DNA from 2 places in the Marinobacter sp. NFXS11 genome. Region 2 is predicted to be linked to the other one. Evidence: predicted binding sites of a transcription regulator. Region 2 holds the regulator's gene; the other holds the start of a gene.
What was found. Region 2 encodes FliA, which starts transcription of late flagellar genes. Its sites were predicted from a motif close to CTAAAGTTTNNNNNNNNNNNGCCGNTAA; they were not measured.

Region 1: flgM (flagellar biosynthesis anti-sigma factor FlgM) is a predicted target of FliA. The motif match lies at 1,841-1,868, and genes of this name have one in related genera.

What each region holds. Positions count from the first base shown of each region.
Region 1 is NZ_JAGDDV010000001.1:1,623,539-1,627,951, forward strand. Features, by position in the region: gene J3362_RS07595 (chemotaxis protein CheV) at 1-864, opposite strand, end outside; gene flgA (flagellar basal body P-ring formation chaperone FlgA) at 1,053-1,754, shown strand; gene flgM (flagellar biosynthesis anti-sigma factor FlgM) at 1,928-2,254, shown strand; gene J3362_RS07610 (flagella synthesis protein FlgN) at 2,262-2,732, shown strand; gene J3362_RS07615 (cyclic di-GMP-binding domain-containing protein, MshE-related) at 2,771-3,520, opposite strand; gene J3362_RS07620 (peptidylprolyl isomerase) at 3,748-4,359, shown strand; gene mnmC (bifunctional tRNA (5-methylaminomethyl-2-thiouridine)(34)-methyltransferase MnmC2/FAD-dependent 5-carboxymethylaminomethyl-2-thiouridine(34) oxidoreductase MnmC1) at 4,364-4,413, shown strand, end outside.
Region 2 is NZ_JAGDDV010000001.1:826,200-830,612, forward strand. Features, by position in the region: gene flhF (flagellar biosynthesis GTPase FlhF) at 1-242, shown strand, start outside; gene J3362_RS03920 (MinD/ParA family protein) at 311-1,123, shown strand; gene J3362_RS03925 (RNA polymerase sigma factor FliA) at 1,155-1,898, shown strand; gene cheY (chemotaxis response regulator CheY) at 2,061-2,444, shown strand; gene J3362_RS03935 (protein phosphatase CheZ) at 2,465-3,250, shown strand; gene J3362_RS03940 (chemotaxis protein CheA) at 3,267-4,413, shown strand, end outside.

The sequences.
Region 1 (4,413 bases), 800 kb from region 2:
GTCGTCGGCCCCGACCTTCTTTACCATGGCCTGGTTGAACACACCGCTGAGTGAGGTGTGAAGCATAACAAACATATCCGAAAGCGCCGGGTCCTCTTTCACCTTGGTGACGAGGGTGTAGCCATCCATTTCAGGCATCTCCACGTCCGAGATGATCAGAGAGAAGTGATCCTTGGCCCGGGAACCGTCCGCGGTGATTTCCTTCAGATGTTCAATAGCCTGCTTGCCGTCGTTTTTCAGCACCACTTCCATGCCAATTGCGGTGAGACACCGCTGTATCTGGCGCCGGGCCACGGACGAATCATCCACCACCAACACGGGCAGATGCCCCGGCACACGCTCCGCGCTCTTGCTCAGAACGGCTTCGGTTACGTCCTCCCCAAGCGGAGAAACTTCTGAAAGAATCTTCTCTACATCAATGATTTCAATAAGTTTATCATCAATTTTCGTGACAGCGGTAAGATAGACATCCTTGCCGGCCCCTTTGGGTGGAGGCAGGATTTCTTCCCAGTTCATGTTCATGATTCGCTCTACGCCGCTCACCAGGAAACCCTGCGTTTTGCGATTGTATTCAGTGATGATGACGAAACTGGTCGACAGGTCTTCTTGCGGGATACCGGGCAGACCGATTGCCATGCTCAGATCAATAATGGGGATAGTCTCACCCCGGCTGTGGGCAACGCCTCGAACGACCGGCCGGCTATTGGGCAGGGAAAACAGCTTCGGACACTGCAGAACCTCTTTCACCTTGAACACGTTGATCCCGTAGATCTGACGCCCCCTGAGACGGAAAAGAAGCAGCTCGAGGCGGTTCTTTCCGACCATCTGAGTACGCTGATTAACACTGTCCAAAACCCCTGCCATTTCGATTCTCCTGGCTTGCCGGAATTACAACGGCATATATCTTGCTGTTCACTGAATAATAGCCTGATCGACGGAAACCCGTCATATCAGGGGTGGGCTAGCCCATTTAACGGCCATATTTACCGAATCCTTAGCCTGATTCGGGCTTTTCTGCCCTGTTGTTGACAGCATAGGACAAACTGACACGTATGCGCATCACGAATTTCGCCCTACTACTGCTAATGTCTGGCCTGAGCATGTCACTCCAGGCTGGAACGACGGCCGACCAGATTCAGAAAGCAACGCTGGCGTTTCTGGACAGCTTCGCGTCTGAACAGGCCGAGCATGGCTACACCGTTTCCTTCGAACCCGGTTCCATCGACAGCCGCCTCGCTCTCGCCGAGTGCGAAAAGCCTTTGAGTGTAGAGTTCAGCGGTGACCCCTGGAAAAGCACCAGCCCGTCGTTGCAGGTAGCCTGCGAAGGAACCCGCCCATGGCGAATGTTTGTTACCGCTTCAGTCTCTATCCATGGGCCAGCCCTGGTGGCAGCGAGGCCACTCACGCGTGGAGAGCGAATTACCGAAGGTCTTCTTGCAAAGCAGTCTGTTGAAATCAATTCATCCAGGCGTGGCGTGATAACGGATGCGAAACAGGCGATTGGCATGGAAGTGCGGCGCGCAGTGAATGCGGGATCGCTCGTTACACCAGACATGCTTTCGGCACCGAATGCGGTCGAACGGGGCGATCATGTTATCATCACCGCCAAAACCGGCGGATTTTCAGTGCGTTCCCGGGGCAAAGCCCTGGCAAGCGCCAGTGTTGGCGAACAGGTTCTGGTTGAGAATCTGCGGTCATCCCGCACGATAAGAGCCAGCGTTGTCGCGCCGGGCCACGTGGAAATTCCGATGTGAGCCAAGTGCGGCACAGGCTTGCCGGAGCGGCAAGTGAATGCCGCAGAACCGGTCGTAAAATCAGACGAAAAAAAGTGCTAAAAGTACTAAAGGTTTTCGCGGCGCCGCCGTTAAGAAGACATAAACTCGAGTAAGCGCCGCATTCGTGGCGCGACAGGCAAGCAGGTACAGATATGTCAGTTGACTTAAATGGAATTGGCCCCGGCCAGGTCAACACCCAGAGAACCACGGCCGACAAAAGCTCCGGCGCACAGAACACCCAGCCGGCATCCAACGAACAGGCAAAGACACAGGCCCAAGGGGCCCGTGGTGAGAACGTCAGCCTGAGCAATCAGGCCAAGAACCTGAAGCAGCTCGAACAAAAGCTGGGCGATTATCCGGAAATGGATGACGACCGCATCGAGCAGATCCGTTCCGCCCTTGAAAATGGCACGTACAAGATTGATGCCGAGAAACTGGCCCAGAAAATGCTTGAGATGGATGAAAGCATTTTCGGGTGAGTAGACCATGGCCGCAATTGATGATTTGAAGACCCTTCTTTCCCAGGATATCAGCCAGCTTGAAACACTGGCTGACGTTCTCGGCAAGGAAAAGACCTGCCTTGCGAATTCCGACCTCCGCCAGCTGGACGCCCTGACCAGAGAGAAGAATGATCTCCTCGGTGCAGTCCGCGAACGCGCCAAACAGAAAATCCGAACGCTGGTACAGATGGGATATCGCCCCGAAAGTGGCGAGCCTTCCCGCTTTATCCGCAGCGCCGGATTCTCGGATCTCTTCGAACTCTGGCAGGAGGCGGACCAGAAGCTGCGAACCTGTCAAACGCTGAACCAGACCAATGGTCGCGTGATCAGCCACTTGCAAAAGCGTTTGTCGAGACTCACCGATATTTTCCGTGGCGCCACCGGCCAGCAAAAGCTGTACGGTGCACAAGGTCAGCAGACCACGGTATCAAGCAGCACGGTACTCGCCAGCGCCTGACCCCGAAAGCATGGCTCTGCCGAGCCATGCTTTGCAATTCATCGGGTGTAGATGGTCATCTGGGAGTCGGGATGAAACCGGATGTCGTGAATGCTCACGTTGCCAATTGAAGCTCCCTGGCCTCCCGTAACCCGTATATTGTCCATCCGGATTTCCTCGATGCGCTCAGGGAACGCCAGCATCAGGGCGCCATCTTCTCTTACCCGATAACGCGGCTCCCCTTCACGATAGTGCACACCGGAAATGCTGAGATCTGAATCCAGGAAGTTCAGAACCGGCACGAAGATATTGGCGGAAAGCTTGAGACCTTCAATAACATCTGCGGATGCCTCAGTGCCTTGCTCCCCATTTCCTGCGGGGTTCTCCGCCATATTGCTGACAATACCAATGCGCTGCAGCAGGGTCGGATCGCCCTGACCCGAAATCGCCGCCAGCTCGGCTTCACTCATGAGGGCAAGATTGCCTCTCTCATAAAGTTCGCCGGCTTCCAGCGTTGCCTGAGACGCCTCGGCCGAATTGCTGGCCGCAAAGGTTACCAGGGGCTGGAATGGCAGCGTGACCGCTGTTACCAGGGCGGCAGCGTTGCGATAGCGGGACTGGTGCTTGAGGACACGATGCAGCTCCTTCTCGCTGATCCAGCCCGCCTGGATAAATACCTCACCCAGGCGCTGTCCCGTTTCGCGCTGAAGCCTGAGGCCTTCGTTAACCTGCCCCTCAGACAGATACCCACGATTGATAAGCAATCGCCCGAGGCGTGATTTCTCTTCAAATCCCTGACGGATTCTCACCCAGTGTCTCCTTTTAAACAGTGAAAACCGTACAACCCGGCCCGGCCAGTGTGATCCATGACTTCCGATATCGGGAAGGTTAGCCGATCACACAACGATGTGCGTGGATGCAGTGCCCGTTTTACCATCACCATCTGGTAAGATCTGGCACCTGATAACAGAATTCGCCGAATTGTCGCAGGAAACACACCTGCTAATAACACGGAGAACGGCTGCAAATGACAAACATGGTAAAACCCCTGAAAACTGTGACACCCGTATTGCTTATGGCATTCGCCCTGCTCATGCCGACTGCCGCGGTGCAGGCGCAAACCAATGAGCAGCCGGCCAGTGATCCACTTCCAAAGGTCCGCATGGTGACCAGTGAAGGCGCTATCGAGCTTCAGCTTCGCCCGGATGTTGCGCCCGAAACGGTCGACAATTTCCTGCAGTACGCCGAAGACGGTTTTTTCGACGGCACCATCTTCCATCGGGTTATACCCGGGTTCATGATCCAGGGCGGCGGTTTCACCCAGGATCTCTCCCGCAAGTCCACTCGGGCCCCTATCCGCAACGAAGCGAAAGAGACACTGCCCAACCTTCGTGGAACCATTGCGATGGCTCGCACCAGTGCGCCTGATTCCGCCACGTCCCAGTTCTTTATCAACCTTTCCGACAACGGGTTCCTGAACGCCGGAGTTCGCGGCCCGGGTTATGCGGTTTTTGGCAAGGTGACCGAGGGCATGGGCGTTGTCGATGCCATTGCCCGCAAACAGACCACCCGCAAACAGGGGATGGCCGATGTGCCGGTTGAACCTGTGATCATCGAAACCGTCACCGTGGTCGACCCCGAAGGCTGACACCGTGGACCGTGATCCCCTGCCGCCCGAAATAGAGCCCGCTGAACTGGCTTG
Region 2 (4,413 bases):
ATAAGATGGCAAATCTTGCGGGCTGTGTGATGACCAAAATCGACGAGGCCCTGACGCTGGGCGAGTCTCTCGGGTTTGTGATGGAAACCGGTCTGCCGGTAGCCTATTACACAGACGGCCAGAAGATTCCTGAAGACCTGCACCACGCAGAAGCCGTTCCGCTGGTGCGGTTGGCCGTGGATCGGCTGAAAACACTCCAGCAACAGCAAGCGGTCGCAGAGGGCCTGAAAGAACACGCCTGAGACCGGACAGATTGACAGCAGGCGTCGGAGAAACAGCCGGCGAAACGTGGCGAGAGACCAAAAACAGTATGAGCAGAGCACATCCGGTACAGGTGATTGCAGTTTCCGGCGGAAAGGGTGGTGTCGGCAAGAGTAACGTGTCGGTTAACCTCGGAATTGCCCTGGCGCAGAAAGGCCGGAGAGTGGTGCTGCTCGACGCCGATCTGGGGCTCGCCAATATCGACGTCTTGCTGGGCATCACTGCCAATCGCAACCTCCAGGATGTTCTGGCCGGCGATTGTGACCTGAAGGACGTTCTGGTGAATGGTCCCGGCGGCATCAAGATTGTCCCCGCCTCTTCCGGTACCCAGAGAATGACGCAGCTCAGCCCCATGGAGCATGCCGGGCTGATTAACGCGTTTAGCGAGCTTGGGGACCAGATTGATGTTCTGATTGTGGATACCGCTGCCGGTATCTCCGAATCGGTGGTCAGTTTTCTCAGGGCGTCCCAGGAGTTGTTGCTGGTGGTGTGTGACGAGCCCACGTCCATTACAGACTGTTACGCCCTGATCAAGCTCATGAATCGCGAGTACGGCACGAATCGGTTCCGCATTCTTGCCAACCAGGTCCGGAATGAACAGGAAGGCCGGCATCTGTTTGAAAAACTGACCCGGGTCACCGAGCGCTTCCTCGATGTGGCACTACAATACGTGGGAATAGTCCCCTACGATGAGGCCGTGAAGAAAGCGGTTCAGCGTCAGCGTGCGGTGCTGGACGCCTATCCCAGGGCGAAAGCTTCACTGGCCATCAAGGCGTTGGCGGACAAGGTAGATAGCTGGCCGTTGCCGTCCTCTCCCCGCGGGCATCTGGAATTTTTTGTGGAGCGGCTCGTCGAAGTCTGAATCGGATCCAGTCAAACAAAAAACCGGATACATGACATTGGCGAAAAACCTCGGAATCTATAACCAGTCAAGCGCGCAGAAGCCGGCTCAGCTCATTGAGCAGCACGCGCCGCTGGTCAAGAAAATTGCCCTTCACCTGATGGCCCGCCTGCCGGCGTCCGTCCAGCTTGAAGACCTGATGCAGGCCGGCATGATCGGTCTGCTCGAGGCCGCCCAGCGTTACAGTTCCACCAAAGGTGCTACTTTCGAGACTTACGCCGGTATCCGGATTCGCGGCGCCATGGTGGACGAAATCCGCAAGGGTGACTGGGTGCCACGTTCTGTTCACCGCAACGCCCGTCGAATTTCCCAGGCCATCAAGACCGTTGAAGACCGACTTGGCCGAGAAGCCCATGATCAGGAAGTGGCCGAAGAGCTGGGTATGGGGCTGGCCGAATATCACTCCTACCTTTCCGATTCCAACAGCGGTCGACTTTTTAGCCTCGACGAGCTCAATGAATCCGGAGAGCTGCCGATAGAACAGACAGAGACGCAGGATAATCCCCTGGAGGGATTGTCCTCCGATGCCTTCCGGAGGAGCCTCGCTGAGGCGATTGAAGACCTGCCGGAGCGGGAAAAGCTGGTGTTGAGCCTTTACTACCAGGAAGAACTGAACCTCAAGGAGATTGGTGCGGTGCTTGGCGTCAGTGAGAGCCGGGTAAGCCAGATTCACAGTCAGGCAGCCCTGCGCCTTCGGGGCCGGCTCTCGGATTGGCGCCAGGAATCTGACAGCTGACCGCGTTCAGTCTGTGTCGGCAACGAGGTAGTCTGTAGTTTTTGGTAACCGATGCTTTACAACCGAAGCAAAGATCCGACAATAAGCGGTTAAAACAGCGGCCTGCTAGACTTTGAACGCAAAGGTCAAACGAATTCCGGGTGTTACTAACTGGAGGTCCCATTGGACAAAAACATGAAAATCCTCATTGTGGACGACTTCTCCACAATGCGACGGATCATCAAGAACCTGCTGCGTGATCTTGGCTTCACCAACACCGATGAAGCTGACGATGGCAACACGGCGCTGCCAATGCTCAAAAGCGGCAAATACGATTTTCTGGTGACCGACTGGAACATGCCGGGCATGTCAGGCTTCGATCTTCTCAAGGCCGTTCGGGCAGACGAGAATCTCAAAACCCTGCCGGTATTGATGGTGACTGCTGAGGCCAAGCGCGACCAGATCGTTGCCGCTGCCCAAGCAGGCGTGAATGGTTATGTGGTCAAGCCATTCACCGCTGCCGTGCTCAAGGAAAAGATTGAGAAAATCTTTGAAAGAATCCAGTAACCAGAGGTCGGATGGCTCTCATGAGCGATAGCAAAAAGAACCATCGGGGCCTTGAACCGGAGGTGACGGAAAAGCTCCAGCGGCAGGCAGCGGAACTGGCCGAGAGTGTTGATGCGGGTGATTATGCCAAAGCCATGACCCTGATCAATGAACTCAGCGAGGTAAGGGATCAGAGTCTGTACCGTGAGGTAGGGCGGCTGACCCGGAGCCTGCACGAAGCAATCCGGAACTTCCAGATTGATCCCCGTAACGCCGAACAGCAGGAAGCCCTGTCAAAGATGACAGATGCCTCTGATCGTCTCGAATACGTTGTGCAGATGACCGGCGAAGCAGCCAACCGGACCATGGACCTGGTTGAGGAAACCATGCCCGTGGCCAATGCCCTCAGAGACGAGGCCGCCGCGTTGCGTGATGAGTGGCAGCGCCTCCGTCGCCGGGAAATGCAGCCGGCTGAGTTTCGCGAGCTGTACGGCCGGATTGATCGCTTTTTTGTCAGCATGGCAACCGATGCCGACACCATGTACAGCAACCTGTCGGAAATCCTGCTGGCTCAGGACTATCAGGATCTGACAGGGCAGGTCATCCAGAAGGTCACCGCTCTTGTGAAAGAGGTTGAGGAGCAGATGCTCAGCCTGGTGGTGATGGCCAGTCATGTGGACCAGCTCACGGGCACGGTGCACCAGATTGAAGAAAAAGAAGAGTCTGCAGAGAAGGGCGTCGGGCCCCAGATCAAGGCCGATGAGCGTGAAGATGTAGTTTCGGGACAGGACGACGTAGACGACCTGTTGTCCAGTCTCGGTTTCTGAATAATGAGGGTAGCGCATGGCGTTTGATGCTGATGAAGAGATTTTGCAGGACTTCCTGGTAGAAGCCGGCGAGATCCTCGAAAAGCTGTCAGAGCAGTTGGTAGATCTTGAGCAACATCCTGACGACAGTGATCTGCTTAACGCCATCTTCCGTGGCTTTCACACCGTTAAAGGCGGCGCGGGCTTCCTTCAGCTTGAAGCACTGGTAAATTGCTGCCATTCCGCCGAAAACGTTTTTGACATCCTGCGCAATCACAAGCGCAAGGTGGACTCTGAACTGATGGACGTGGTTCTCGAAGCCCTGGATAACGTCAATGCCATGTTTGAGCAGGTCCGCAATCACGAGGAGCTGACACCCGCCCCGGACGAACTGATCGCCCGCCTGGATGCCCTGGCCCAGCCGGAAGGCGAGGGGGCGCCGGCCGCTGCGGCTCAACCTGAGCACAAACAGAGCGAACCGGCAGAAGACGGTGGTGACATCACCGACGACGAGTTCGAACAGCTTCTGGACGCACTGCAGGACGAGAAATCAGCGGAGGTTTCCTCGGCTTCGAGCGCCGGATCGGCCGGCGGTGACCAGGAAAGTTCTGGAGACGACGAAATTACCGATGACGAATTCGAGGCGCTGCTGGACCAACTGCACGGGAAAGGTCAGTTTGCCGGTGCGCCAGCTGGCGAGGAAGAGGCCGTCAGCAAAGAAGACAAACCGGCTGCCAAGGCCGGCTCTGGTGGCAGCGATGACCTGATCACCGACGACGAATTCGAGAAACTGCTGGACGATCTTCACGGCAAGGGCGGAAGCCCGACCGCGGGCGGAGAGCCTTCAGCCTCGAAAGAGCCTGCAGCTCCAAAACAGCCCTCAGCGCCGAAACAGCCTGCATCGCCGACAGCAAACACGTCAAAGCCCGAAAAGTCGAAGCCGGCCGAGAAGCCGGAAGCCAAAGGCGCTGCCGCACCGGCGATGCCTGCTCGCGAGAATGCCCCGGCCGCGGAAACGACGGTTCGTGTTGACACCAAGCGACTCGACGACATCATGAATATGGTGGGTGAGCTGGTGCTGGTACGTAACCGCTTGCAGCGTCTGGGTGCCGAAAGTGAAGACGAACACATGCACAAGGCGGTATCCAACCTGGATGTGGTTACGACCGATCTCCAGTCCGCCG